One region of the Streptomyces sp. NPDC012827 genome, then DNA from elsewhere that is predicted to be linked to it. Evidence: riboswitches for the same ligand, from Rfam matches in the RefSeq annotation. Region 1 holds a riboswitch; each other region holds the start of a gene.
What was found. A riboswitch is a leader RNA that binds a small molecule or an ion and turns the genes downstream of it on or off. The one in region 1 is predicted to bind cyclic di-AMP.
Positions count from the first base shown of each region.

Region 2: it holds a riboswitch for cyclic di-AMP, as region 1 does, so the genes downstream of both, ACFY60_RS25895 (transglycosylase family protein) here and ACFY60_RS03465 (M23 family metallopeptidase) in region 1, are expected to answer to the same signal.
Region 3: it holds a riboswitch for cyclic di-AMP, as region 1 does, so the genes downstream of both, ACFY60_RS20700 (M23 family metallopeptidase) here and ACFY60_RS03465 (M23 family metallopeptidase) in region 1, are expected to answer to the same signal.
Region 4: it holds a riboswitch for cyclic di-AMP, as region 1 does, so the genes downstream of both, ACFY60_RS24545 (peptidoglycan DD-metalloendopeptidase family protein) here and ACFY60_RS03465 (M23 family metallopeptidase) in region 1, are expected to answer to the same signal.

Region 1 is NZ_JBIBBY010000002.1:21,171-28,205, forward strand. It holds gene ACFY60_RS03460 (PrsW family intramembrane metalloprotease) at 1-507, shown strand, start outside; gene ACFY60_RS03465 (M23 family metallopeptidase) at 596-1,744, opposite strand; cyclic di-AMP (ydaO/yuaA leader) riboswitch at 1,756-1,903, opposite strand; gene ACFY60_RS03470 (PP2C family protein-serine/threonine phosphatase) at 2,105-3,301, opposite strand; gene ACFY60_RS03475 (MFS transporter) at 3,468-4,793, opposite strand; gene ACFY60_RS03480 (PLP-dependent cysteine synthase family protein) at 4,790-6,025, opposite strand; gene ACFY60_RS03485 (hypothetical protein) at 6,143-6,697, opposite strand; gene ACFY60_RS03490 (MerR family transcriptional regulator) at 6,782-7,035, opposite strand, start outside.
Region 2 is NZ_JBIBBY010000012.1:253,238-260,272, reverse strand. It holds gene ACFY60_RS25920 (NAD(P)/FAD-dependent oxidoreductase) at 1-568, opposite strand, end outside; gene ACFY60_RS25915 (exopolyphosphatase) at 939-1,853, opposite strand; gene ACFY60_RS25910 (DUF501 domain-containing protein) at 1,850-2,395, opposite strand; gene ACFY60_RS25905 (septum formation initiator family protein) at 2,465-2,926, opposite strand; gene eno (phosphopyruvate hydratase) at 3,027-4,313, opposite strand; gene ACFY60_RS25895 (transglycosylase family protein) at 4,578-5,318, opposite strand; cyclic di-AMP (ydaO/yuaA leader) riboswitch at 5,322-5,495, opposite strand; gene ACFY60_RS25890 (transglycosylase family protein) at 5,755-6,822, opposite strand; gene ACFY60_RS25885 (cytochrome P450) at 6,984-7,035, opposite strand, start outside.
Region 3 is NZ_JBIBBY010000009.1:112,268-119,302, forward strand. It holds gene ACFY60_RS20690 (M16 family metallopeptidase) at 1-124, shown strand, start outside; gene ACFY60_RS20695 (M16 family metallopeptidase) at 121-1,518, shown strand; cyclic di-AMP (ydaO/yuaA leader) riboswitch at 1,730-1,894, shown strand; gene ACFY60_RS20700 (M23 family metallopeptidase) at 1,905-2,675, shown strand; gene ACFY60_RS20705 (GntR family transcriptional regulator) at 2,864-3,547, shown strand; gene ACFY60_RS20710 (HPr family phosphocarrier protein) at 3,759-4,040, opposite strand; gene ACFY60_RS20715 (GNAT family N-acetyltransferase) at 4,215-7,035, shown strand, end outside.
Region 4 is NZ_JBIBBY010000011.1:265,305-272,339, forward strand. It holds gene ACFY60_RS24525 (aspartate aminotransferase family protein) at 1-592, shown strand, start outside; gene ACFY60_RS24530 (helix-turn-helix domain-containing protein) at 666-1,295, shown strand; gene ACFY60_RS24535 (DUF6126 family protein) at 1,391-1,546, shown strand; gene ACFY60_RS24540 (tyrosine-protein phosphatase) at 1,572-2,393, opposite strand; cyclic di-AMP (ydaO/yuaA leader) riboswitch at 2,788-2,944, shown strand; gene ACFY60_RS24545 (peptidoglycan DD-metalloendopeptidase family protein) at 2,949-3,914, shown strand; gene ACFY60_RS24550 (SGNH/GDSL hydrolase family protein) at 4,090-4,884, shown strand; gene ACFY60_RS24555 (STM4011 family radical SAM protein) at 4,892-5,764, opposite strand; gene ACFY60_RS24560 (STM4012 family radical SAM protein) at 5,774-7,035, opposite strand, start outside.

The DNA of each region.
Region 1 (7,035 bases):
GTCCACGCCCTCTGGAACGGCTCGGCCACCTTCGGCGGCCCGCTCGCCTTCTACGCCGTGTACGCGGTCTTCATGGTTCCGGCCTTCGGGCTGCTGACCTGGCTCGCCGTGTGGAGCCGGCAGCGCGAACTGCGCACGATCTCGCGGGTGCTCCCGGCGTACGCGGCGGCCGGCTGGCTCGCCCCCGCCGAACCTCCGGCACTCTCCTCCCTGCGCGCCCGCCAGGTGGCCCGCGCCTACGCCGCCCGCGCGTACGGGCCCGAGGCGGCGCGGGCGGTGGGCGAGTACGAGTCGTTCGCGACGACCCTCGCGTTCCTGCGGGACCGGGCCCGGCGCGGGGTGGCGGGCCCGGACTTCACGGCGCGGGAGCAGGAGCTGCTGCACCATCTGTGGCAGCGCCGCCCGGTCGCCTCCCCGGCGCTCACGTACGCGGCGCGGGCCACCGGGCTGGCGTGGGCGCCGCCGCAGTATCTGGACTACGGCGACTTCAATCCGTACCGGAGCTGATCACACGCCGGGGGACCGGCGCGCCTGATCCGGGAACACCGGCGGGCATGTTCCGGGATTTTCGAGGTAGACGGTCCCCGTGCTGCTGCTAGAGCGACAGACCCTTGGAGCGGAGCCACTGCGCCGGGTCGATGCCGTCGCCGCCGGGCGTGTGGACCTCCAGGTGGAGGTGGGGGCCGGTGACGTTGCCGGTGGCGCCGACGCGGCCGATGGTCTCGCCGGTGCCGACGGTCTGGCCCGCCGCGACGGTCATCGAGGAGAGGTGGCAGTACCAGATCTCGGTGCCGTCGGCGAGCTGCAGCACGATCCGGTAGCCGTAGGAGCCGGACCAGCCGGCCGAGGTGATGGTGCCGCCGTGCACGGCCTTGAGCGGGGTGCCGGTGGGCGCCGCGAAGTCGAGACCGGTGTGGTAGCCGGAGGACCACATGTTGCCGGACTGCATGTAGGTGGAGGTCAGGGTGTACGAGGAGAGGGGCATCGCGTAGTCGGCGGCGAGCTTCGCCAGGCGCTCCGCCTCGGCCTTCTCCGCCGCGATCCGCTCCGCCTCGGCCTTGGCCTCGGCCTCCGCCCTGGCCTTCGCCTCCGCTTCCGCCTTGGCCTTCGCCTCGGCCTCGGCGGCCGCCTTCTCGGCGGCGGCGCGGGCGTCGGCGGCGGCCCTCTCGGCGGCGGCGCGCTCCGCGGCCTCCCGCTCGGCGGCGTCGGCGGAGGTCTGCTGCTGCTCGGCCTGCTGGAGGATGCGCGCGCGCAGCGCCTCGCCCGCGTCGGCGGCTCCGGCCGTGGGCCCGGCCGTGCCGGTCGCGGCGCTCGCGGTGGCGGCCGCCGTGGTGCTCTCCTCGGAGAGCGTGGTGTACGCGGCGGCGGTGAGCGGGTTCGGGTTGGCGCGCTCGGCGCTGACCGGCTCGGGTGCCTCGTCGGGAAGCAGGTCGCCGACGCCGGGCAGGTCGTGGGCGTCCGGCAGACCGAGGTCCGGAAGGTCCGGGAGCGATATGGCGACCGGGGGCCTGTCCTGCGCGGTGGCGAGACCGCCCGCGCCGACGGCCGCGATGACGCCGACGCCGAGGACGGTGGAGGAACGGGCAAAGTTGGAGCGCTGCTTGACGACGCGGTGACGGCCGCCGGAGCGGCTCTCGGCGCGGAGGGTTCCCTCGGTCGGGTTCCACTCCCCGGCGGAGCCGGCGGCACCCGCGCCGCCGAAGGGATCGAACGAGGCCTCGGGTGCAGGGGTGTTGGACGCCACGGAGGCGCGCTCCTTTCCTTCCTTCTCGCCTACCGGGTTAGCTGACGGGTTCGGAGCAGGAAGGTCTCCTACGGGCGGTTTCGCACGAGGTGCGAGGGGCCCGATTCACCCCAAGTGGTGGTTCCCCGGTTCCCTTTCGGGATTCGGCGCGTGCGCACGGTGTCGCCTCTTGCGACGACTGGGACGACCGCGCTGCGTTATCGAACGTTAATAGAGACGAGGGTCCTATTCCAAGCCGTTCCCGGTGATCGTTCATTGAATTGGCAGGGAATCGCCCGAGTTGACCCCCTCTCAAAACGGAAGCCCCGTCCACACTAAAACTGACGGTAAGTCAATTGTTATCACTGGGAGACCTCTCGGTCACGGGTGGTGACGGCGCCCACCGCCGGGCGCCACCACCGGCATCGTCCGGCGCCGCTCCGGCTGTCCGGTCGCCGGCCGGCTCACCGCGAGGAGCGCCATGTCGTCCGTCGCCCCGCCGCCCGTGTGCCGCCGTACGTCGTCCACGAGCGCGTCGAGGAGTTCCTCCGGCCCCGGGAAGATCCGCCCGGCCAGCCGCTCCGCCGGATCGTAGAAGACGCCCTGCGCGTTCCGCGCCTCCGAGAGCCCGTCGGTGTAGAGGAGGAGGGTGGCGCCCGGCGGGTAGGCCCGCTCGTCGGCCCGGTCCGGCCAGGCCGCCAGCTCGCCCATGCCGAGCGGCAGGGCCGCCTGGCCCGGCTCCAGCGTCTCCAGGCCGCCGTTCGCCCGCAGCAGCAGCGGGGGCGGATGTCCCCGGTTCACGATCCGTACGACCCCGGCGCCCGGCGGCACCTCCGCCAGGACCGCCGTCGTGAATCCCTCGAAGGCGTCGAGCCCGTGCCGCCGGGTGCCCTCCCGGGCCAGGGCCCGTTCGAGTCGCTGCGCCACCCCCTCCAGGGTCCGTTCCTGCTCGGCGGCCTCCCGGAACGCGCCGATCACCACGGCCACGGCCTCGACCGCGTCCAGGCCCTTCCCCCGTACGTCCCCGACGATCAGCCGCACCCCGTGCGGGGTGTCCTGGACGGCGAAGAGGTCGCCGCCGATGAACGCGTCCGCCTGCGCCGCCTCGTACCGCGCCGCGCAGTGGAGCCCGCCGATCCGTTCGGCCGGCGTCGGCAGCACCGCCTTCTGCGCCGTCTCCGCGATGACGCGCGCGGAGGCGAGCCGCTCCCCGCTGATCCGGACGACCCGGTTGATCAGCAGGCCGAGCGCCGAGACGGTCATGACGGTGAGGGCCTCGGTGAGGGACGGGACCTCGGTGAGGGTGTCGTTGTAGGCGTGCAGACCGAGGCAGGCGAGGACGGCGGCGATGCCCGTGAGCAGGGTCGTCAGGGTGGAGAAGAACGGCGCGGCGATGAGCGGGGCAGCCGAGAACATCGGCGCGGCCGTGAACTGGGGCGGCGTCGACAGGTCGAAGACGGCACCGCCCGCGATGACCAGCGGGGGCAGCGCCCGGAGGAAGCGGCGCGCACCGCGGTACGGGCGGCGGGGCTCGTCGTCCCGCCGCCCGTCACCCGTCGCTCCCAGAGGGTGCCCCACCTGTGCTCTCCTGCCCGGTCGATACCGGCCGCGGCCCGTACCGCGCCCTCCCAGGGTCCCCGCGCCCCCGCCGGGCGGCGACTCCCGGACGGCCGACCGGGGGACCCGGGCGATCAAGGAGCCCCGGGACGCCCAGGGCGTCGACCGGCCGGAAGGAGCCGGGCGATCAGGCGGGGCCGGGCTTCGACGACTCCGGCGGCGCGGACGACTCCGACGACGCGGGCGGCTCGGGCGATGCGGACTGCTCCGACGACGCGGACTGCTCGGGCCGCTCGGGCGGGGGCGCCGCGAGCCGGCCGCCGCGGGCCAGGAGTGCGACGGCCCCCGCGCACACCAGTCCCACCGCGCACAGGGCCAGCCACGGCACCGCCGACCAGCCCGTGACGTCGAGCAGGGCGCCGGTCCCCAGGTTCCCCAGGGTGATGCCGATCCCGCACACGGTGTTGTAGAGCCCGTAGTGGGTGGCCACCCAGCGCCCCCGGGACAGGGCGACGACCGTGTCCATCTCGTACGGGTAGAGCACCGCGTTCGCCACGGCCAGGACCGCCGCGCACAGCAGCAGCCCCGCCACTCCCCGCCCGAACGCCGCCGGGAGCAGGAAGGCGGCGCCCATCAGGGCGAGGCCCAGCACGAGACACCGCTCGCGCCGCAGCCGCGCCTTGCACCAGGCCGTGATGCGCAGCTGCCCGGCCAGCGCCACCAGCGCGGACACCACGAACAGGGCGGTGGTCAGGCCCGTACCCCCGGCCGCGAGCGGCAGGGCCAGATAGACCTGGAAGGACAGCACGTACGAGCCGGTCATGGCCAGCGAGAACAGCCAGAAGGTGCGGTGCGTGAGGACCGTGCGGAACTGGCCCCGGCCGCCGTCGCCGCCGGCCCGGTCCGCCTCCCGGCCCCGTACGGGCAGGTGCCGGAGCTGCACCAGGGTCAGCCCGGCGAAGAGGACGGCCGCCACCACGCACGTCAGCCGGAACGACACCCCGGTGAGCGCCACCCCGACCAGCGGCCCGAGCAGGATGCCCGCCTGGTAGTACGCGTGGAAGAGGGCGAAGGCCTCCACCCGCCGCGCCTCCCCCGCCTCTGCGGCGAGGAAGGCCCGTACCGCCGGGTTGAAGAGGGCGCCCGCGAGCCCCGTGGCGAGCGAGGCGGCGATCAGCACCGGCAGCGACTGGGCGAAGGCGAGCGCGCCGAAGCCGAGGGTCCGCAGGGCGCAGCCGGCCACGATCAGCGGCTTGAAGCCGAGCCGGTCGGCGAGCGCGCCGCCGACCAGGAACATGCCCTGCTGGGAGAGGTTGCGGGCGCCGAGGATCAGCCCCACCGCCCAGGCCGCCATGCCGAGCCCGTCCGCGAGGTGCGCGGCCAGGAAGGGCATGAGCATGTAGAAGCCGAGGTTGATGGTGAGCTGGTTGAGGAACAGCAGCCGGACGGCCGGTTCGAAGGTACGGCTCTGCTTCCAGATGCCGCCCTTGGGCGGCGCGGCGGTGGCGCTCAACGGGTCCGCCCCGTCCGTCCGGCCCGGTCGGCCCCGGAGGGACCGGGGAGACCGGGGAGACCGGGAAGGCCGGGGAGTCCGGACCGGCCGGCGGCACGGTCGGTGTCGCGCGGGCCCGGGCCCCGGTCCGTACCGCAGACACCGGGGGTCCGGGGGCCCAGGCCCGCCGGTGGGTGCGGCCGCGCGGCCCCGTGGGTCCGCCGCTCCGCCCGGTTCAGGACCCTGCGCGTCCAGCCGTCGACGCGCTCGGCGCTCACGTACGGCGCCGGCTCCTCGCGCACCGGGCCGTCGAGGAGGCCGTGCGCCGCGCAGAACTCGTCGTTGAAGACGGTGTCGAAGTACCGCTGCGGCCCGTCCGGGAAGACGGCCGCGATCCGGGTCCCGCGCGGCCGGGTCCGGGCGAGCCACCCCGCGACCAGCGCGACCGCGCCCACGCTCCAGCCGCCGGTCGCGAACTGGCGGGCGGCCAGGCGGCGGGCCGACCGCACCGCCTCCGCCGGGCCGACCCAGTGGACCTCGTCGAAGGCCGCGTGGTCCACGTTCGCCGGGTGGATGGAGGAGCCGAGGCCCCGCATGAGCCGCTCGCCGGCCGGAAGACCGAAGACGGTGGAGTTCACGGAGTCGACGCCGACCAGTTCCAGGGCGGGGCTGCTGGTGGCGCGCAGCGCGCGGGCGATGCCGGCCGAGTGGCCGCCGGTGCCGACCGCGCAGACCAGCACGTCGATCCGGTCGAGCTGGTCGGAGAGTTCGGCGGCGAGCCCGGTGTAGGCGCCGGGGTTGTCGGGGTTCCCGTACTGGTCGGGGCACCAGGCCCCGTCGAGGTCGGCGAGCAGTTCGGCGACCCGGTCCTTCCGCGCCTGCTGCCAGCCGCCGTGCGGACTGGGCTCGGGCACGACGTGGACGCGGGCCCCGTGGGCGACGAGCATCCGCTCGACGATCGGTTCGAGGCCGGGGTCGGTGACGACGTGCACGGGGTGGCCGTGGAGGACGCCCGCGAGGGCGAGCCCGAGGCCGAGGGTGCCGGAGGTCGACTCGACGATGGGCGCGCCGGGGCGCAGCTGCCCGCGCCGCCGGGCCTGTTCGACCATGTGGAGGGCGGCGCGGTCCTTGATGCCGCCGAAGTTGAAGCCTTCGAGCTTGGCCCAGTAGCCGTCGTCCGTCCACAGGACGGGCGTGTTGCCGACGGTCTGACCGGCGATGCCGGGCGGCGGCGGGTACAGGGGCAGGGTCATGGGGGGTACGTCCTTGGAGTGAGTACGCCGGAAGGAAGCCTTGCCGTGTCCGGGGCCGTACGCGTGGCGCCCGGGGCGACCCGAGGGGGCGCCCCAGTGGTCGTACGGCGACAGGGCTCAGTTCCGGTTCACTCCGAGGGCGATGAGCAGGTGCCCGGGCGCCGGCCCGGGGCCCGCCCGGTCCCGTACGCGGCGGGCGTGCGGGTCGGCGGGGAACAGCGCGTCGTGCGCGACGAGCGGCGCTCCGGCCGTGTCCGGGGCGGTGAGCTGGGGGCCGGCGGGTGTCTGCGCCGCCGGCAGATGGACGTCGTGCGGCAGACCGTCGTCGCCGCCCTCGTGACAGCCGTGCGTGGGCGTCCCGGGCACGGGGGACGCGGAGGGGGCGGGCGCCCCGGAGTGGACGGCGGCCACGAAGGGGGCGACGCCCCGGGCCTCGGGTCCGGCATCCGGGACGAGGAAGGGGTCGGGGGCCCGGTCGGCGGCCGCGGGGGCCGCGCCGTGGGCCGGAACCGGCGAGGGGAGGGCGGCCGGGAGCGCGTGGCCGTGGGCCCCGTGGCAGATCCCGGCGAAGAGGGCGAGCACCGTGAGCAGCAGCAGGAGGGCGGGCGCCCGCCGTCCTGCCTGTTCCCGCGTGATCGCCACGCGGTCCGTCACTCCGGTCCCGTCACTCATGGTGCGCGCGAGGCTACGGCGCGCGCTCGGTGGCGGGCAACGGGACGGGCCCTGTTTTGGCCAGCGTTTACTTCGGGACGGTCGCTACAGGTTGCGCTCGGCGAACACCTTCAGCGCGTCCCGCACCAGGATCGCCGTGCCCTCGCCGTGCCGGTCGTAGTTGGCCGTGAAACGCGGGTCGTCGACGTACAGCCGGCCGAGGCCGATCACGTACTCCTTGCTCGGCGCCGTCGTGGCCGACAGCCAGTCGCAGTGCCTCCGGGCGAGCGTCTGCACCTCCGTGGAATCCGCGGCGAGCCCGGCCCGCGCCGCCGCCGCGAAGCCGCGGGCGATGTCCT
Region 2 (7,035 bases), on a different contig from region 1:
CGTCGCGGGCCATGTCCTCGACCTCGCCAATCGTCTCGGCACCGGCGAAGCCGCCGCCGACGAAGACGAAGGTCAGGGCCTTGCGGCGGACCTCCTCGTCGGTGGTCGAGTCGGCCTTGTCGAGCTGCTCGAGGACGTGGTTGCGCAGGCCGATGGCCTCCTCGATGCCCTTCATGCCGATGCCCTGCTCGGCGAGGCCGGGGATCGGGAAGGTACGGGAGACGGCGCCCATCGAGATGACCAGGTAGTCGAACGGCAGCTCGTACGCCTCGCCGACGAGCGGCGCGATCGTGGCGACCTTGCGGTCCTGGTCGATGGTGGTGACCCGACCGGTGAGCACCTCGGCTCCGCGAACGACGCGCCGCAGCGGGACGACGACGTGTCGCGGGGAGATGCTGCCGGCGGCGGCTTCGGGGAGGAAGGGCTGGTAGGTCATGTACGACCGCGGGTCGACGACCGTGACGGTCGCCTCGCCGAAGCGCATCTTCTTGAGGATGCGCCGAGCTGCGTACAGGCCTACGTACCCACCGCCTACTACGAGGATCCTGGGACGCTCCGTGGTGCTCATGCCATCGAGTATCCACCCCGCTGGAGGGGGGTGCTCGTGCGCCCCTTCACAAGGTCCGGGGGCACCTCTGCTACACTGCGCGGCTCACGTGACCCAGGTCATGGTGGTGCAAAGGAACCGCGTGGCCTTGGCGAACGTTGTTCACCCCTCGTGAACTGGTCCGGAGAGCCTCCGTTAACGCCGTACCGGCCCGCCCGTTCACGCGATGGAAACATCGAGCGAAGAGGGCGTTCCGCCTGCGAAAGGGCCCTGAGACGCCCCTCGGAGGGTCACAAGACCCTCCCGGGGCGCCATCAGGGCCCTTTTCCTTGTGAAGAACTTCACGAACCTTTTCCGACAGGCTGTCGCCGGACCCCTCCATAGGCGTCCGCTATGCCACGGATAGCGCGATCCCATCGAGAATGTCGTGCTCGCTGACCACGATTTCGCGGGCTCCGACCCGCTCGACGATCTCCCTCAGGACGAGGGCTCCGGCGATGATCACGTCCACCCGGCCGGGGTGGATGACGGGGATCGCGGCCCGCTCGTCGTGGGTGGAGGCGAGGAGCCGCTCGGCGACCTCCGCAACCTGGACCGCCGAGATCCGGGCGTGGTGGATCTTGGCGGAGTCGTACTCCGGAAGGCCCAGCGCGATGGCGGCGACCGTGGTGACCGACCCGGCGAGCCCGACGAGGGTCCCGGCGGAGCTGAGCGGCACCGTCTCGGCGGCCAGGTCGAGGGCGGCGCGGACGTCGGCGCGGACGGCCTCCACCTCCTCGGCGGTCGGCGGGTCGTGCCTGATGTGCCGCTCGGTCAGCCGGACGCACCCGATGTCGACCGAGCGGGCGGCTTCGACGTGCCGGTCGCCGGTGACGAACTCGGTGGAGCCGCCGCCGATGTCCACGACGAGGTACGTCTCCGCGCCCCGCAGCTCACCGGTGGCTCCGGTGAAGGAGAACTCGGCCTCCTGGTCGCCGGTGATGACCTCGGGTTCGACGCCCAGGATGTCCACGACCCCGCGGACGAACTCGTCGCGGTTCTCGGCGTCGCGGGAGGCGGAGGTGGCGACGAAGCGGATCCGTTCGGCGCCGAGCTCCCTGATGACCCCGGCGTACTCGCGGCAGGCGGCGAAGGTCCGCTCCAGCGCCTCGGGGGCGAGCCGGCCGGTCCGGTCGACGCCCTGACCGAGCCGGACGATCGTCATCCGCCGGTCCAGCTCGATCAGCTCACCCGTCTCCGGGTGCACGTCGGCGACGAGCAGGCGGATGGAGTTCGTACCGCAGTCGATTCCGGCGACCCGGGTCACGTCGTCTCCCCGCCCTTGTCCTCGTCCGCGCACGGGGTGACGCACGGGCCCTTCGCCCACCACTCCGGCAGCATCGCCAGCGCCTCGTCGCCGAAGGGATTGACGCCCGGGCCCGCCACGAGCGAGTGCCCGACCAGGACGTGCAGGCACTTGACCCGGTCGGGCATGCCGCCGGCGCTGGGGAAGCCCTCCAGGACCTCGATGGCGTCGCGGCGCGCGAGGTAGTCCTCGTGCGCGGCCCGGTAGGCGGCGGCGAGCTCGGGGTCGGTGGCGAGCCGGGCCTGCATCTCCTTCATGACCCCGTTGGCCTCCAGGGTGCCGATGGCCGAGGCCGCCCGGGGGCAGGTGAGGTAGTACGTGGTCGGGAAGGGGGTGCCGTCGGGGAGCCGGGGCGCGGTCTCGACGACGTCCGGGTTGCCGCACGGGCAGCGGTGCGCGATGGCGCGCAGGCCGCGCGGCGGGCGTCCGAGCTGCGCCTCGAAGGCGGCGACGTCCGCCTCGGTGGGCTCGGTGCGTTCGGTCTGCGGAGGGGGCGTTTCCATGTCTGCCTTGGTCGTCGGGGTCGTACGGGATCAAAGGGGGCGTACGGGTCGGTCGGCCGTACGGGTCGGTCAGGGGCGGTCGGCGCGGTCCACGCCGTCCCACAGGTTGTCGTACCAGGGGCGGTCCGCCGGGCCGTGGCCGCTGCGGGGCCGCGGCTCCGCGCCGGGGTCGTCGACGGTGAACCCGGTCTCGCCGGGCAGCACGTAGTGGAGGTGCTCGCGGGCGAGGCGGCGGACGTAGGCCGGGTCCTGGAGGCGGGCCTTCTCGTCCCGCAGCTCCTCGACCCGCCGGGCGGCCTCGGCGGCCTTCCGCTCCTGCTCGGCGATCTCGCCCTGCTGGGAGACGTAGCTCCTTATCGGATAGGCGAGCGCCACGACGAGGGAGCAGACGACGAGGGCGAGGAAGGCCGCGCGGCCGGTGAGCCGGGAACGGCGGGCCTGGCGGCGGCTCTGGGAGCGGTAGACGCGGGCGGCGGTCTGCTCACCGAGCAGCCTGATCCTGGTCGCGGTGGAGAACCGGTCCCGGGCCATGTGCGCGCCTCCCCTTCACGTGCGTACGTCCCCGCACACGGTACGGGACCGCATGCGGGGACGTACGGATACGGGCTGTGTCAGCCCTTGTGCCGGTGCCTCAGTTCGCCGGGCGGAACCGCGGGAACGCGCTGCGGCCGGCGTAGACCGCGGCGTCGTCCAGGATCTCCTCGATGCGCAGGAGCTGGTTGTACTTGGCGACGCGCTCGGAGCGGGCCGGGGCACCGGTCTTGATCTGGCCGCAGTTGGTGGCGACGGCCAGGTCGGCGATGGTGACGTCCTCGGTCTCGCCGGAGCGGTGGGACATCATGCACTTGAAGCCGTTGCGCTGGGCCAGCTCGACGGCGTCCAGGGTCTCGGTCAGCGAGCCGATCTGGTTGACCTTGACGAGCAGCGCGTTGGCGGCGCCCTCCTCGATGCCGCGGGCGAGGCGCTCCGGGTTGGTGACGAAGAGGTCGTCGCCGACCAGCTGGACGCGGGAGCCCAGCTTCTCGGTGATGGTCTTCCAGCCGTCCCAGTCGTCCTCGAACAGCGGGTCCTCGATGGAGACCAGCGGGTACGCGTCGACGAGCTCCGCGTAGTAGTCGGTCATCTCGGCGGCGGAGCGGGCCTTGCCCTCGAACTCGTAGGAGCCGTCCTTGTAGAACTCGGAGGCGGCGACGTCGAGCGCGAGCGCGATGTCCTTGCCGGGCGTGTAGCCGGCCTGCTTGATGGCCTCGAGGATGAGGTCGAGGGCCTCGCGGTTGGAGCCCAGGTTCGGGGCGAAGCCGCCCTCGTCGCCGAGGCCGGTGGAGAGGCCCTTGGTCTTCAGGACGGACTTGAGGGTGTGGTAGACCTCGGTGCCCCAGCGGAGGGCCTCGGAGAAGGACTCCGCGCCGATCGGGGCGATCATGAACTCCTGGATGTCCACGTTCGAGTCGGCGTGCGACCCGCCGTTCAGGATGTTCATCATCGGAACGGGCAGCAGGTGCGCGTTCGGGCCGCCCAGGTAGCGGAAGAGGGGGAGGTCGCTGGCCTCGGAGGCGGCGTGCGCGACGGCGAGGGAGACGCCGAGGATGGCGTTGGCGCCGAGCGAGGACTTGTCGGGGGTGGCGTCCAGGTCGAACATGGCCTGGTCGATCAGGCGCTGCTCGGTGGCGTCGTAGCCGACGAGCTCCGGGCCGATCTGCTCGATGACGGCCAGGACGGCCTTCTCGACGCCCTTGCCGAGGTAGCGGTTCTGGTCGCCGTCACGGAGCTCGAGGGCCTCGAACGCACCGGTGGAGGCACCGGACGGGACGGCAGCACGGCCGGTGCTGCCGTCGTCGAGGCCGACCTCGACCTCGACCGTGGGGTTGCCTCGGGAGTCCAGGATTTCCCGGGCTACGACGACGTCGATGGACGGCACGAGCATCTCCTTCTGGGATGTGACGCTAGGTGTGACGCATACGGCGCAAGGCTCGTTCGCCTTGCGACAAGAGCCTAACCGGCCCGGGGGCTCCGGCCCGCCGGGCGCCCGCCCCGTGGGACGAAAAAGGACCCGGGGGCATGCATCCCGGGACGAACCGCCCGCGGGTACTCATGGGTAACAGACGGAACCCCGGTCCGGCGTGCACGGGGGGCACGCCGGACCGGGGTGGTCACCGCGGGAGGTTCGTCAGGGCCGCGAGGCTCACTTCAGGTGGAGCTGCTGGCCCGGGTAGATGAGGTCGGCGTCCTCGACGACGTCCTGGTTGAGGTCGTAGAGGGTGGCCCAGCCGCCCTTGACGCCGTGCGCCTGGGCGATGGTGGCGAGGGTGTCACCGGCCGCGACCTTGTACTCGCCGTCACCCTTCTTGACCTTCTTGCCGGTCGGGGTGGTGACGGTCTTGCGGCGCTCCTGCGGAGCGGCCTGGGCGGTGACGCTCTTGGAGGTCTCGCGGGCGGTCGCCTTCGGAGCCGTGCGCTTGGTGCTGCGCGTGGTCGGCTGCTCGGAGCGGCGCTCGGGCGAGGTGGTGGTGCCGGTCGGCTTCTGGGTCTCGGTGGTGCCGCCGCTGTAGGTGGCGCGGGAGAGGCCGACGCCGCAGCTCGGCCAGGCGCCCTTGCCCTGGCCCGCGAGGACCTTCTCGGCGATGGCGATCTGCTGCGACTTCGAGGCCAGGTTGGCGGTGGAGGCGTAGGCGGTGCCGCCGTACGCGGCCCACGTGGAGGCCGAGAACTGCAGGCCGCCGTAGTAGCCGTTGCCCGTGTTGATGGACCAGTTGCCGCCGGACTCGCACTGGGCGACGCGGTCCCACTCGGAGGCGGTGGCGGCCGAGGCGGTGCCCGTGGCCATCAGCGGGGCGGCGACGGCGGCACCGGTGACGCCGACGAGCGTGACGACCTGGGTGGCCTTGGAGGGACGGCGGTGTTTGCCCTTGCCGGAAAACAGCATGGAGATTCTCCTCACCGACGCCTGCGAGGTGAGCTGTCGGGTTCGGGCCGAAGAGTTGCCCGGCCGCGTGTCCTAGCACGCGGCTTCACCCCAAGCCGAACGTCGGTCGTCCTTCTCGACGACCGGGGCCGGCACTTACCTTGGGTCCCCCGCTCCTGCCTACGGCGCTTACGCGACGACTGTTCCCATCGGCCGGCGGCAGGACTCGGCGTTCTCGGTCGACGGGGCCCGCGGTGGCGAGCGATGACGACCGTAGCCACACTCCTGCCGGAAGTTCAAAGGGGCGCATTGCGGAAATAACGCCCCTACCGTCCTTCCGGCGGAGGGTGTTTGCGCAGGTGAGAGGTCACGGAATCAAATCTTCCGCACAAGCCGCGCCAGTTGGGGCGAAGAGATCCATGTCTCACTTGAGCAGAACCGGACATTACCTCTCGAACTACCCGGCCGACGGCGCCGAACCGATCGTCAGATCAAGGCTCTGACCAGGCAGGATGAGGTCCGGATCGGTGCCCACCGTCCGCCGGTTGGCGTCATAGAGGGCGGTCCAGCCTCCGGGGAGTTGCCGCTCCTGCGCGATGACGGTCAGGTTGTCCCCGGGGCGCACCGTGTAGGCGTCCGAAGTGTCCTGACTGTCCGTTGCGTCCACTCCGGTCGGCGACGCATCGACGACCGGAGCCTTTGCCGGAGTTTCAGACTTCTTGTCCGTCGGTGCGGCATGACGACCTGCTTCGGCAGAAGTGTCCGTCTTGCCGGTTTCCTCCGGGGCGGCGTCACCCCGGTGCTTGCCGGTGCCGGGCGCGCTCGACGGAGCGTCACCTTCCGCCGTACGGGGCTTTTCGGGCGTTCCGGAGGTTCCGGGCGTGTCGGAGGTGCCGGGAGCCGTCGGCGCGCTCGGTGCGGCCGGGTGGGTGGAGGCACCCGGCGCGGCCGGGTGGGTGGAGGCGTCCGGGGCGGCGGTCGTCCCGGCCGCTCCCGGCGTCCGGGAGGCCGTGGGGGCGTCCGGGGCCGAGGAGGCCGCGGGAGCGCCGGAGGCCCGCGGTACGGGCACCGAGGAGGCCGGGGAGGACGGAGAGACCTGCGCGGCGGGCGAGGCGGGCGAGGCGGTCGGCGTGCCGGCCGTGCGGTTCGACTCCGGGGCGGGGCCCGTCTCCTCGGGCAGCGTGACGGCCGGCCCCGGGTTCACGCCCGGCGCCTTCCCGTCGTTGCCCAGCCCGGCGATCGGGGCGCAGGTGGCCCAGTCGGTCGCGCCCGAGGCGAGCGCCTTCTCGGCCACCACGATCTGCTGGGCGCGGCTGGCCAGGTCGGCGCTGGGGGCGTAGGCGAGCCCGCCGTGCCGCTCCCAGCTCTCCTGGGTGAACTGGAGCCCGCCGTACATCCCGTTGCCGAAGTTGGCACTCCACTGGCCGCCCGACTCGCACTCGGCCACCCGGTCCCAGGTGGCCGCGTCGGCGGCGGAGGCGGATCCGGTGGCGAGCAGCGGCAGCGCCATGGCGGATCCGGTCACGCCCGCCGCGACGACGAGAGCGGGGGCCTGACGGGGTCGACGGTGTCGTCCGTTCCCGGAGCGCATACGTACGCCTTTCGCGTGACGGCTGAAGACTGCCGCGAAACGTAGCGGCATTCGAACGTCCGTCACAAGTCGGTCGCCCCGCGATCACGTGAAGATCACACTTCTGACGAACCCTCAGCCGGAGCCACCCGTACGGAAGGGGTGAAT
Region 3 (7,035 bases), on a different contig from region 1:
CGCCGAGGAGGTGCGGGAGGCCGCGGCGGCGCGGCTGCGCCCCGACAACCGCGCGGTGCTCGTCTACGAGCCGCTGAGCACCGAGGAGAACGACGGCGACGAGGAAGAGGGAGCCGACCAGTGAGCGACGCTGCCGTGTCTTTGACCAGCATGGAATTCCACCCGCGGCCGACGGCCGGCACGGCGAAGCCGTGGGCCTTCCCGGCACCGGAGCGGGGCACGCTCTCCAACGGCCTGACCGTCCTGCGCTGCCACCGCCCCGGACAGCAGGTCGTCGCCGTGGAGGTCTTCCTGGCGGCCCCGCTGGACGCGGAGCCCGCCGGGCTCGACGGCGTGGCGACCATCATGGCCCGCGCCCTCTCCGAGGGCACCGCCGAGCACACCGCGGAGGAGTTCGCGGCGGAGCTGGAGCGGTGCGGCGCGACTCTCGACGCGCACGCGGACCACCCGGGCGTACGGGTCTCCCTGGAGGTTCCCGTCTCCCGGCTGCCCAAGGCGCTCGGCCTGCTCGCGGAGGCCCTGATCGCCCCGGCGTTCCTGGAGTCGGAGATCGAGCGCCTGGTGCGCAACCGCCTCGACGAGATCCCGCACGAGACCGCCAACCCGTCCCGCCGGGCGGCCAAGCAGCTCTCCAAGGAACTCTTCCCGGCCGACTCGCGCGTCTCCCGGCCGCGCCAGGGCACGGAGGAGACCGTCGCCGCGATCGACGCCGCCGCCGTCCGCGCCTTCTTCGAGGCGTACGTCCGGCCCTCCACGGCCACCGCCGTGGTCGTCGGCGACCTGACCGACGTCGACCTCGACAAGGTGCTCGCCGAGACCCTGGGCGCCTGGACCGGTGAGCCGGCCGAGCCGCGCCCGATGCCGCCGATCACCGCCGACGACAGGGGACGGGTCGTCATCGTGGACCGCCCCGGCGCCGTCCAGACGCAGCTGCTCATCGGCCGGATCGGCCCGGACCGTCACGCCGGCGTGTGGCCGGCCCAGGTCCTCGGCACGTACTGCCTCGGCGGCACGCTCACCTCCCGCCTGGACCGCGTCCTGCGCGAGGAGAAGGGCTACACCTACGGCGTGCGGGCCTTCGGGCAGGTGCTCCGTTCCGACGCCGCGGGCAACGGCGCCTCGATGCTCGCCATCAGCGGCTCCGTCGACACCCCCAACACCGGCCCGGCACTTGACGACCTGTGGAAGGTGCTGCGGACGCTCGCCGCGGAGGGGCTCACCGACGCCGAGCGTGAGACGGCCGTGCAGAACCTGGTGGGGGTGGCGCCGCTCAAGTACGAGACGGCCGCCTCCGTCGCCGGCACGCTGGCCGACCAGGTCGAGCAGCACCTGCCGGACGACTACCAGGCGCAGTTGTACGCGCGGCTCGCCGAGACCGGCACGGTCGAGGCCACGGCCGCCGTCGTCAACGCCTTCCCCGTGGACCGGCTCGTCACCGTCCTGGTGGGCGACGCGGCACAGATCGAGGAGCCCGTACGCGCCCTCGGCATCGGTGACGTGACCGTCGTGACCGGCTGACGGCCGACCGGTCGACCGACCGCGAAACGGGCGGAGGACCCTGATGTCACAGGACGTCAGGGTCCTCCGCTTTGTCCGTATTGGGGGCAAGGGTGCGCGTCTGCCCTGTGGCATGTCTTACAAACAGCCGAGTCTGTTTGCCGATTGAAAGATCGTACGCATAGCGTCATGTGCGCTGTCCGCCCGTTGCACGCGCCGCACCCGCGGCATCGGACAGCGATCGCCGAGTCCCCGTCAGGCGCGAGCCTGGGGAGCCGGGGACCCGCACGCAGTCCCTGGGGTGAATCGGACGCCTTCGCCACGCGCGGAGGGGCCCGTAGGAGACCTTCCTGCTCCGAACCCGTCAGCTAACCCGGTAGGCGAGAAGGAAGGAAAGGACCGTCCTCTTGGCGTTCACCCGTGCCACCGGGAAGCATCGTGCTCCGAGCCGGATGGCGCGCCGCGGCGTGGGCATCGCCGGCGCGGCCACCCTCGCGACCTCCGGCGTCATCGGAACCCTCGCCTCGCCGGCGCTCGCCGCCGACACGGAGGAGCGCTCTCCCGAGGACACCGGCCTCACCCGCGTCATCACCGAGGACTCGCTCGCCGACCGCGTCAACGCGCAGGTCGCCGCCCAGGAGCAGGAAGCCTTCGAGACCGCCGCCAAGGAGAAGGCCCGCGCCGAGGCGAAGCGCAAGGCCGAGGCCCGCGCCCAGGAGATCCGCGAGGCCCGCGAGCGCGCCGCCCGCGAGGCCGAGCGCCGCCGCCTCGCCTCCTTCCAGCTCCCGGTCGCCGGCTCGTACGTCTCCACCGGGTACAAGACGGGTGGCTCCCTCTGGTCCTCCGGCAGCCACTCCGGTGTCGACTTCCACGCCGCCTACGGCAGCCGGGTCGTCTCCGTCGGGGCCGGCACGGTCGTCGAGGCCGGCTGGGGCGGCGCGTACGGCAACAACATCGTCATCCGGATGAACGACGGCACGTACACCCAGTACGGTCACCTCGCCTCCATCGAGGTCCACGTCGGCCAGACCGTCGAGCCCGGCGAGCAGATCGGCGTCTCCGGCTCGACCGGCAACTCCACCGGACCGCACCTCCACTTCGAGGCCCGCACCAGCGCCGAGTACGGCTCGGACATCAACCCGGTCGCGTACCTGCGCGCCCGTGGTGTCGCCCTCTGAGGCACCCGACCGAAAGCTCCACCCGCCCCGGCTCCCCGCGAGCCGGGGTTTTTCTTCGGCCAAAAGAATGCCCTGAAGGGGGCCCGGCCATCGGAATTTCCCGCCCCTTGCCCTAGAGTCGCGTGCAATGAATTCGCGGAAAGGCACGAGGGTGCCGAGCGCTGCGCGGAACAAAGCGGAGGTCGGACATGCGCATTCCCGCGCAATCGGTGTGCACGGCGATCCGGGACGACATCGTCTCGGGCGTTCTGGAGCCCGGCGGCCGGCTGACGGAGGAACAGCTCGCCGGCCGGTACGGCGTCTCGCGCGTCCCGGTCCGCGAGGCCCTGCGGACCCTGGAGTCCGAGGGCTTCGTCGTCAGCCGCCGTCACGCCGGCGCCCATGTCGCCGAGCCCACCGAGCAGGAGGCGGCCGATCTGCTCGACGTCCGGGCGCTGCTCGAACCGCTGGGCGCGGCCCGGGCGGCCCAGCGGCGCACCGAGGCCCATCTGAAGGTGCTGCGCGGCCTGGTCAGACTGGGGCAGGAGCGGGCCCGGCGGGGCCAGGGGGAGGACCTGCGCCCGCTCGGCGGCTGGTTCCACGAGACGCTCGCCCAGGCCTCCGGCTCACCCGCCCTCGCCGCCCTGCTCACCCAGCTGCGGCACAAGATCGCCTGGATGTACGTGGTGGAGCAGCCGGAGCGGCCCGTGGAGGCCTGGGCCGAGCACGGCGCGATCGTGGACGCGGTGGCGCGCGGGGACGCCGAGCGGGCCCGCGCGCTGACGGCGATGCACGCGGAACACTCGCTGCCGCTGCACCGGCTGAAAAGGCCGGCGCGGGGGCGTGTGAGGCTTCCGCAACATGCCGTCAACACGGCGAGTGCGCGGAATTAACACGCGTGCCCTACAAAGAGAAAAGAAAAAGCGGGGGTATTTTGTGCTGCTCGAAAAGCGGCACGGGTACGAAGTGAATTCGGTGCAGTCCGCCCCGCGGTGAAGGCGATGCGGGGACGGGCGCGCCTACGCGAAAGGGCCGGGGCGCCCATGAGCGGACCCCGGCCCTTTCGCGGCCACGTGCTGAGCGGCGGGCGGACCCGCGCCGGGCTCAGACGGTCTCGGGAAGCTCCTCGAGACCCTCGGCCACCAGCTTCGCGAGACGGTCCAGAGCGGCCTCGGCGCCCTCGGCGTCCGAAGCGAGCACGATCTCCTCGCCGCCCTGCGCGCCCAGGCCGAGCACCGCGAGCATGGACGCGGCGTTCACCGGGTTGCCGTCGGCCTTGGCGATCGTCACCGGAACGCCGGAGGCCATGGCGGCACGGACGAAGATGGACGCGGGGCGGGCGTGCAGGCCCTCGGCCCAGCCGACGTTGACGCGGCGCTCAGCCATGGTGTTGCCCTTCAAGTCTCAAGCGGGTTGTCTAGACCAGTGTCTCACGGGATGCGCGGTGCTCGCGCAGGGCCCGGCCCCGCGCGGGCCGCCGCCCGGCCCTCCCCACCTTGCACGGCACACCCCTGCCGCGCGACCGGTGCCACTGTCGTACCCCCGCCGTACGCTTGCCCCATGCAGAGCGCGTCGGAAGAGCCGGAAGCGGCGGCACGGCAGGCACCACCGGCAGCGCCGGAGCACGTCTACCCGGACCACTGGGAGGCGGACGTGGTCCTGCGCGACGGCGGGACCGCGCGCGTCAGGCCCATCACCGCCGCCGACGCCGACCGGCTGGTCAGCTTCTACGAGCAGGTCTCGGACGAGTCGAAGTACTACCGCTTCTTCGCGCCCTACCCCCGGCTCTCCGCCAAGGACGTGCACCGCTTCACCCACCACGACTTCGTGGACCGGGTGGGTCTCGCCGCGACCGTGGGCGGCGAGTTCATCGCCACCGTGCGCTACGACCGCATCAACGCCCAGGGACTGCCCGCCTCCGCTCCCGCCGACGAGGCCGAGGTCGCCTTCCTCGTCCAGGACGCGCACCAGGGGCGCGGGGTCGCCTCCGCCCTCCTCGAACACATCGCGGCCGTCGCGCGCGAGCGCGGCATCCGGCGCTTCGCCGCCGAGGTCCTGCCCGCCAACACCAAGATGATCAAGGTCTTCACGGACGCGGGCTACACCCAGAAGCGGAGTTTCGAGGACGGCTCCGTCCGCCTCCACCTCGACCTCGAACCCACCGATCGCTCCCTCGCGGTCCAGCGCGCCCGCGAGCAGCGCGCCGAGGCCCGCTCCGTGCAGCGGCTCCTCGCCCCCCGGTCCGTCGCCGTCGTCGGCGCCGGACGCACCCCCGGCGGCGTCGGCAGGACCGTCCTGCGCAATCTGCTCGACAGCGGTTTCACCGGACGGGTGTACGCGGTGAACGCCGCGCTCACCGACGGGCCCGACCGGCTCGACGGCGTCCCCGCCCACCCCTCCGTCGCCGCCGTCGGCGAACCGGTCGACCTCGCGATCGTCGCCGTCCCCGCCGAGCGGGTCCCCGAGGCCGTCGCCGACTGCGGCGAGCACGGCGTCCGGGGCCTGGTCGTGCTCTCCGCCGGATACGCCGAGAGCGGCCCGGCCGGCCGGGAGCGCCAGCGCGCCCTCGTCCGCCAGGCCCGCTCCTACGGGATGCGGATCATCGGCCCCAACGCCTTCGGCATCATCAACACCGCCGAGGACGTCCGGCTCAACGCCTCGCTCGCCCCCCAGATGCCTGCCGCCGGGCGGATCGGCCTCTTCGCCCAGTCGGGCGCCATCGGGATCGCCCTCCTCGCCGGACTCCACCGGCGAGGCGCGGGCCTGTCCTCCTTCATCTCCGCCGGCAACCGCGCCGACGTCTCCGGGAACGACTTCCTCCAGCACGGGTACGACGACCCCGGCACCGACGTCGTCCTCCTCTATCTGGAGTCCATCGGCAACCCCCGCAAGTTCACCCGGCTGGCCCGGCGCACCGCCGCCGTCAAGCCGGTCGTCGTCGTCAAGGGGGCCCGGCACAGCGGCAGCGCCCCGCCCGGCCACCGCGTGCCGGTCACCCGCGTCCCGCACGCCACCGTCTCGGCGCTGCTGCGCCAGGCGGGGGTGATCCGCGTCGACACCGTCACCGAGCTCGTCGACGCGGGCCTCCTCCTCGCCGCCCAGCCGCTGCCCGCCGGGCCCCGGGTGGCGATCCTCGGCAACTCGGAGTCCCTCGGCCTCCTCACGTACGACGCCTGCCTCACGGAGGGGCTGCGCCCGATGCGGCCCCTCGACCTGACGACCGCGGCGGGCCCGGCCGACTTCCGGGACGCGCTGGCGGCGGCGCTGGCGGACGAGACGAGCGACGCGGTCGTCGTGACCGCGATCCCCTGGGTGGGGGAGAACGGCGCCACCGAGTCGGGCGACGGCGAGACCCTGGCCGCCGCCCTGCGCGAGGCCGTCGCCTCCGTCCCGGGCGCGGCCAAGCCGGTGGTCGTCGTCCACGTCGAGATGGGCGCCCTCGCGGACGCCCTCGCCGCCGCCACGAGCACGCGCCCGCCGGCCCCGGGCCGCCCGGACGGCGGGGGAGCGGCAGCCGTACCCCGTACGGGCGCGGCCGCCGGCGCGGGGTCGTCCTCCCGTACGGCCGCCGGCGCCGGCCTGCACGCGGCGCGGCCGGTGGCGCACGCGGGAGGGGCCGCCCGGGTGGACGGGGTTTCCCCGGCAGCCGGGCGGCGGGAGACGGAGGCCGCCGCGCCCGGTACCGAGGGCCCCGACGCCGGGGCCGACGGGGCCGAGTGCCGCACGATTCCCGCCTACCCCGCCGCCGAGCGGGCCGTACGCGCGCTCGCCGAGGCCGTGCGGTACGGGCAGTGGCGCCGGCAGGCCGCCGAGCCGGGGCGGGTGCCCGAGTACGAGGACATCGACGAGACGGGAGCCGCCGCGCTCATCGCGCGGGGCCTCGCGGAGGCGACCGAGGACGGCCGGGGCATCACCCTAGGCGCCGCACAGGCCGCTGAGCTTCTCGCCCGGTACGGGATCACCGTCCTGACCGCCCTGCCCGCGCCCACCCCCGACGCCGCCGTCGCCGCGGCCGCCCGCCTGGGTTACCCGGTGGCCCTCAAGACGACCGCCCCCCACCTGCGCCACCGCCCCGACCTCGGCGGGGTCCGGCTCGACCTGGCGACCGAGGAGCAGCTCCGCACCGCCTACACCGAGCTGACCGAGGTCCTCGGCAAGCCGGAGGAGCTGCAACCCGTCGTCCAGGCCATGGTCCCGAGGGGCGTCGACACCGTCGTCCGCTCGGCCATCGACCCGGCCGTCGGGGCCGTCCTCTCCTTCGGGCTCGCGGGCGCGGCCTCCGAACTCCTCGGGGACACGGCCCACCGGCTGGTTCCGGCCACCGACCGGGACGCCGCCGAGCTGGTCCGGTCCATCCGGACCGCCCCGCTCCTCTTCGGCT
Region 4 (7,035 bases), on a different contig from region 1:
CAAGGCGCTCTCCGGCGGCTACGTGCCGGTGGGGGCCACCCTCGGCAAGGACTGGATCTTCAAGAAGGTCTACTCCTCCATGGACCGGGTCCTGGTCCACTCGGCGAGCTTCGGCTCCAACGCCCAGGCCATGGCCGCCGGGCTCGCGGTCCTCTCGGTGATGGAGAGCGAGGGCACGATCGCCCACGTCCGGCGGATCGGGGACCTGCTCCTCGGGCGGCTCAGGGAGCTCGTCCCGCGGTACGAGCTCCTCCACGAGGTCCGCGGCCGCGGACTGATGATCGGCATCGAGTTCGGCCGGCCCACCTCGCTGGGGCTGCGGGGGCGCTGGGCGATGCTCCAGGCGGCCCGCAAGGGACTCTTCGCCCAGATGGTGGTCGTCCCGCTGCTCCAGCGGCACCGGATCCTCACCCAGGTCTCCGGCGACCACCTGGAGGTGATCAAACTGATCCCGCCGCTGGTCGTCGACGAGGCCGACGTGGACCGCTTCGTCACGGCGTTCACGGCGGTCATGGACGAGGCCCACGGGGGCGGCGGGCTGATGTGGGACTTCGGGAGGACACTCGTACAGCAGGCGGTCGCCCAGCGCTGAGCGGCGGCGGCATGGATTTTGCCTCCGGGGCAAGAAAGTTGCCTCGGAGGCACGATCCTGGCGCAATGGACGCATGGACCACGCCCCCGGGGGAGACTCCCCGGACCCCGCCCCGCCCGGCGCCGTCCCCGACGTCGCCCCCCAGCTGCGGGCCCTGCGCCGCCGCCGCGGGCTCACCCTGGAGGCCGCGGCGCAGCGTGCCGGGCTCTCCCCGGCCCACCTCTCGCGCCTGGAGACGGGGAACCGGCAGCCCTCGCTGCCGATGCTCCTCGCCCTGGCCCGTACCTACGGTACGACGGTCTCGGCCCTCCTCGGCGAGGCGCCGCCCGAGCACGACCCCGTCGTCCGGGCCGGACGCTCCGAGCCGGTCGAGGCGGACGGCTGGATCTACCGCCAGGCGGGCGGCGCCGGGCGCGCCCTCCAGGCCCTGCGGGTCCACGTCCCCCACGCCACCCGGGCCGACATCGTGCGGGTCCACCCGGGGGAGGAGTGGATCCACGTCCTGGAGGGGCGGGTGCGGCTCGCGCTCGGCGAGACCGTGCACGTCCTCGATCCGGGTGACAGCGCGCACTTCGACTCGCTGACCCCGCACCGCATCGGCGCCGCCACCCGATCCGGCGCCGAGCTGCTCTTCGTCCACACCCTGATGCAGAGTCCCGTCGCCGAACTCTGCCTCGGCGACGGAAGTCCGCACCTCCGCTGACGCCCCCCGCCGGCCCGCGCGGGCGACTCCGCGACGACCGGCGACGACCCGACCCTGACGAGGAACCTGTGACGATTCCTCAGGAAAGGACCGATATGTCCGACAAGTCCGCACCGGTGACCGGCGAGGAACGCGGCGGCGGTAAGTTCCCCAAGGGGCTGGTGCTCCGCCTCTTCGCCTATCTGATCGCGGGGCACCTCTTCGCCGGCTTCCTCTACCTGCTGTTCCTGTTCGGCGGCCGGAACCAGTGAGCGCGGCGTGCCGGGGCCGGTCGGGTCACGCCTCCGTGAGCAGGCGTTCCCGCAGCAGCTCGCGGGTCCGGGCGGACAGCCCCAGGCCCTGGGTGAGATAGGCCTCCGTCGAGCCCCAGGTCGCGTCGATCGTCTCGAACGCCGCCCGCAGGTACTCCACCCGCGCGTCGAACAGCGGGCTCAGCAGCTCCATCACCTCCGGCGACATCGCGTCCGGGGCGGTGGAGCTGCGGCGCACCTTGTAGCGGCGGTGCGGGTCGTTCGACAACGCGTAGTCCGCCTCGATGGCCTCCCGCTCGACGCCGAGGGCGAGCAGGGTGATCGCGATCGACAGCCCGGCGCGGTCCTTGCCCGCCGCGCAGTGCATCAGTGCCGGAACGCTCTCCTCGGCCATGGAATGCAGGATCCTGCTGTGCTCCGCCGTCCGCTCGACAATCATCTTCCGGTACGAATCGGACATCCGGGCGGCGGCCTTGCCGTCGCCCAGGATCTCCCGGAGCTGCGCGAGGTCCCCGCCCCGGACGAGCTTCCAGAACTCCTTGCCGTCGGCCGGGTCGTTCAGGGGTATGTTCACGTTCCGCACGCCGGGCAGCTCGACGTCCGGGCCCTCCACCCGCCGGTCGGCCTCGTTGCGGAAGTCGAAGACCGTGTGCAGGCCCAGTGAGGCGAGGAAGACGGCGTCCTCCTCGGTCGCGTGGGCGAGGTGGCCGCTGCGGAAGAGGCGACCGGGGCGCACGGCGCGCCCGTCGGCCGTCGGCAGGCCGCCCACGTCCCGGAAGTTGCGGACCCCGGTGAGCCGGGGCTCGTCCGCCGCGGTGGGCGGGATCTGCGGCAGCTGCTGCGTCACGGATGCTCCTGGAAGTAGGCGTTCGGTGGCCGACACGCGTGGGGTTTCTGGCGCAATCATCCAGGGAGGACCCCGCCTGACGCACCCCCTCGGACAGGAATGAGGGATCTGTCCGAATTGAGGCATTGCGGGTAACTCGCGCCGGTTGCAGGCGAGATGGGTTGTCGTGCGTGAGCAGGGTCATAGAGGTGACGCATCGTGGCCGCCCGCCCGGAGCAATTGCCCTGTGCGAAAGGGGGATCGAGGGTCCGTGGTCCACGGAGGGTGACCGGAATTCCGGCGGAGAACGCCGGAGGTGAATGCCGTGGAAAAAGAACGGCTTGTTCCCGCCGACCCCCCTCGTCTAGCGTCACCGTCACTCCGGTCGGACCGCCGAATCCTGCCACCGACCGGAATTCATACCCAGCCCACTCGCGTGGCAGGAGCGGGGGACCCAGGAAGTACGCCGGTCCCGCGACGCAGGACGGCTCGGGGTGAAGTCGCGTGGACACGCGGCCGGACATCTCCAGTCCGAACCCGACAGCTCACCTCGCAGGCGCCGGAGAGGAATTCGCCATGCCCGCGAAGGGTAAGCACCGCCGACCGAAGATCAATTCCCTCACCCGCGGTTTCGTCGCCGCCGGCACCGGAGGCGCCGTCGTCGCGCTTCCGCTCCTGGGCGCGACCGGCGCCCACGCCGCCGAGCAGGCCGCCCCGGCCGCCGCCGTCCAGACCCACGCCGTGGCCGCCGCGCAGGTGGCGCAGACCGCCCAGGCCGCGCCCGCCGCGAAGAAGGCCGCGCCGAGGACGTACTCCGTCGTCAGCGGCGACTACCTGTCCAAGATCGCCACCGAGCAGGGTGTCGAGGGCGGCTGGCAGGAGCTGTACGCGGACAACCGCCAGGTCGTCGGCGAGGACCCGTCCCTGATCCTGCCCGGGATGAAGCTGACGCTGAACGGCGAGAACGCCGCCGCGCCGAAGGCCGCTCCCAAGGCGGAGCGCAAGGCCGCCCCGAAGACCGAGCGCAAGGCCGCCCCGAAGAAGGAGCAGTCCCGCGCCTCCCGGAGCAGCGAGCGCGCCTCCGCCCCGGCCACCACCTCCACCGCGGCGCCGTCCACCGGCAGCTCCACGGCCTCCTCCGGCTGGGTCGCCCCGGTCGCCGGTGGCGTCTCCACCCCGTACCGCGCCTCCGGCTCCATGTGGTCCTCCGGCTACCACACCGGTGCCGACTTCATCGCCTCCTCCGGCACCACCGTCCGCGCCGTCGGCGCCGGTACGGTCGTCTCCGCCGGGTGGAGCGGTGCCTACGGCAACGAGGTCGTCATCCAGCACGCCGACGGCAACTACTCGCAGTACGCCCACCTCTCCTCCCTGGCCGTCTCCGCCGGCCAGTCCGTCAGCGGCGGCCAGCAGATCGGCCTCTCCGGCTCGACCGGCAACTCCACCGGCCCGCACCTGCACTTCGAGATCCGGACCTCGCCCAGCTACGGCTCCGACATCGACCCGCTGGCCTACCTCCGCCAGCACGGCGTCTCCCTCTGACCCGCCGCGCTCGAGAAGCGCGCGCGATCAGGCTCCGCGGTGGCCCGGCACTCCTGTGCCGGGCCACCGGTTTGTTCCGGTCTTGGGGAAATCTTTATCGGTGGCATATGTCACCCGCCGTCAACCCCTCCTTACGGTCGCGTAGGTCACATCCCGGAAGGAAGGATGTGCTCCCGTGGCAGACGATTCGAGATCAACAGACAAGAACGCATTCGGGTCGTACGCGGCGATCGGTGACAGCTTCACCGAGGGCGTCGGAGACCCCGGCCCCGGCGGGACGTACATCGGCTGGGCGGACCGGTTCGCGGTCCTCCTCGCCGACCAGCTGCCGGAACCCGAGGACTTCCGCTACGCCAACCTGGCCGTACGGGGGCGCCTTCTCGACCAGATCGTCGCGGAACAGGTCCCGCGGGCGAAGGAACTCGCCCCCGACCTGGTGACCTTCTGCGCCGGCGGCAACGACATCATCCGCCCCGGCACCGACCCCGACGACGTGGCCGCGCGCTTCGAGCGCGCCGTCGCCGACCTCACCTCCTCCGTCGGCACGGTCATGGTGACCACCGGCTTCGACACCCGCGACGTGCCCGTGCTCCGGCACCTGCGCGGCAAGATCGCCACCTACACCGCGCACGTCCGGGCCATCGCGGACCGCTACGGCTGCCCGGTCCTCGACCTGTGGTCGCTGCGCTCCGTCCAGGACCGGCGCGCCTGGGACAGCGACCGCCTGCACCTCTCGCCCGACGGCCACACCCGGGTCGCCCTGCGCGCCGCCCAGGTCCTCGGCCTGCCGGTGCCCGCCGACCCGGACCAGCCGTGGCCGCCGGTGCCCCCGCGCGGCACCCTCGAGGTACGCCGCGACGACATCCACTGGGCCAAGCAGTACCTGGTCCCCTGGATCGGGCGGCGGCTGCGCGGCGAGAGCTCGGGCGACCACGTGGAGGCCAAGCGCCCCGACCTCATGCCCCTGTAGCCGGGTTTCATGCCCCCGGAATCCGGGGGAGGGCGGGGAAACCGGTGGGGATCCGCTCCAGGACCCCGCCCGCGAACACGTCGTACAGCGGCAGCGTCTCCAGGTGGACGTAACCGATGTGGCAGTCGCAGACGGCGAGGGGACAGACACGCGGCCGCAGCGCGGCACGGTACGAACCGTCGTACAGATTGCCCAGCTCGGCCCTGACGAAGTGGCAGCGCCGCACCGTCCCCTCGCCGTCCACCGACACCACCGACTCGCCGGTGCGGCACGGCAGGCCGCCCGAGCGGTGCGGATGCCTGCTGTACGGGAACAGGGGATCGATCTCCGCCCAGGCACCGGCCTCCGCGTCGGTGTACGCGTACCCCTCGGCCGCGTTCACCCACAAGTAGACGTGCGGCGGCAGGTCCGCGCGCAGCCGCCGTGCCTCCTCGCGGTGCGCCGGCAGCCCGACCACCCCGACGCTGAAACGCACCCCCCGCCCGGCGAGGTCACGGCACTTGCCGAGGAACCGGTCGTACGGCGTCTGCCCCGGGTGGTACGTGCACCACAGCGCCACCGTGTCCCGGTCGGCCTCCGCCAGCCAGTCGGTGCGGCAGCTCAGGTTCGTCTGGATGGCCACCCGTTCGACGTGCGGCAGCCGCGACAGCTCCACGAGCGCCCGCCGGTACCAGGAGCGCACCAGCCCCTCGCCCCACGGGGTGAACAGGATCCGCAGCCGGTCGCCCCGCTGCTCCGCCACCCACCCGGTGAACCGCTCCAGGGCCGCCCGGTCGGCCCGCAGCCGCTCGGGGCTGTCGCGCCGCTTGGCGAACGGGCAGTACGGGCAGTCGAAGTCGCAGGAGGCGAGCGGCCCCCGGTAGAGCAGCGTCAGATCCACACCCCGCCCCTACTTCGGCTCGTAGGCGGCCATGGCGGCCCGCACGGCGGGGGAGAAGAGGACCGGACCCAGCCCGTCGGAGTACGCCAGGCCCTCCGGCGACAGGCGCAGCAGCCCTCCGGGCGCTTCCGCGTCCAGCCAGCCCAGCCGTTCGAACCGGGCCAGCTCGGCCCCGAAGTCCTCGAAGGGGGAGGTGCCGAACCGCTCCTCGTACCCGGCGAGCGGCATGCCCTCCGCCTGGAGCAGCGACTGCAGCAGGTGCCGGCGCCGGGCCTCGTCGCCGTCCACCCGGCGGCCGACCTCGGCCCGGGAGAAGTCCCGGGTCTCCGTGTAGCGATCGATGATCCCGCGCACCTGCCGCATGTCGACGGCGTAGTCGAAGGAGTAATGGAGCGAGGAGGTGTACGAGCGGGCCCCGCAGCCCAGGCCGATCATGCCGTCGGTCTGGCAGGCGTGGTCACCGGGGCCCACCGGGCCGGCGTCCGACCGCCGGAACATGCGCATCGACACCTGCTCGTAGCCGTGGGCCAGGAGATGGTCCCGGCCCTGGCGGTAGAGGCGCAGGCGCTGCCCGTCCCACTCCCGGTCGGCGGCGGCCGGGTCCTGGAGACGGCCGAGGCCGGTGAGCGGACGCACGTACAGCGGGTACAGGTACAGCTCCTCCGGCCGCCAGGCGAGCGCGGCGTCCAGGGAGACCCGCCAGGACGCCTCGGTCTGGCCGTCGATGCCGTAGATCAGGTCGATGTTGAGGACCGGCACACCGGTGTCCCGGATGCGGCCCAGCGCCGCCTCGACGTCCGCCCGGCGCTGCGGCCGCACCGCCGCCCGGGCCTCCGCCTCCACGAAGCTCTGCACCCCGATGCTCAGCCGGCTCGCGCCCCGCCCGGCGAGGACCGCGAGACGGTCGGCGGTCGCCGTGGTGGGCGAGGTCTCCACCGAGAGCGGTACCGCCCGCAGGTCCGCGCCCATGCGCTCCTCCGCGATGTCGCAGAGCCGCTCCAGCTCACCGGCGGTCAGGAAGGTCGGCGTCCCGCCCCCGAACGCGGCCGTCGTGAACCGCACGGAACCCTCGCCGAGCGCCTCGCGCACCGCCGTCGCCTGCCGCTCCAGGGCGTCGAGATAGCGGGTGGACAGCTCGTCCGGGGCGCCGATCCGGGTGAAGAGGTTGCAGAAGCCGCAGCGGACCTCGCAGAAGGGGACGTGGGCGTAGAGCGAGAGGGCGTCCTTGGGCTCCCGCGCCCAGAGGGAGGCGAGCGCGGGACGGTCGGGGA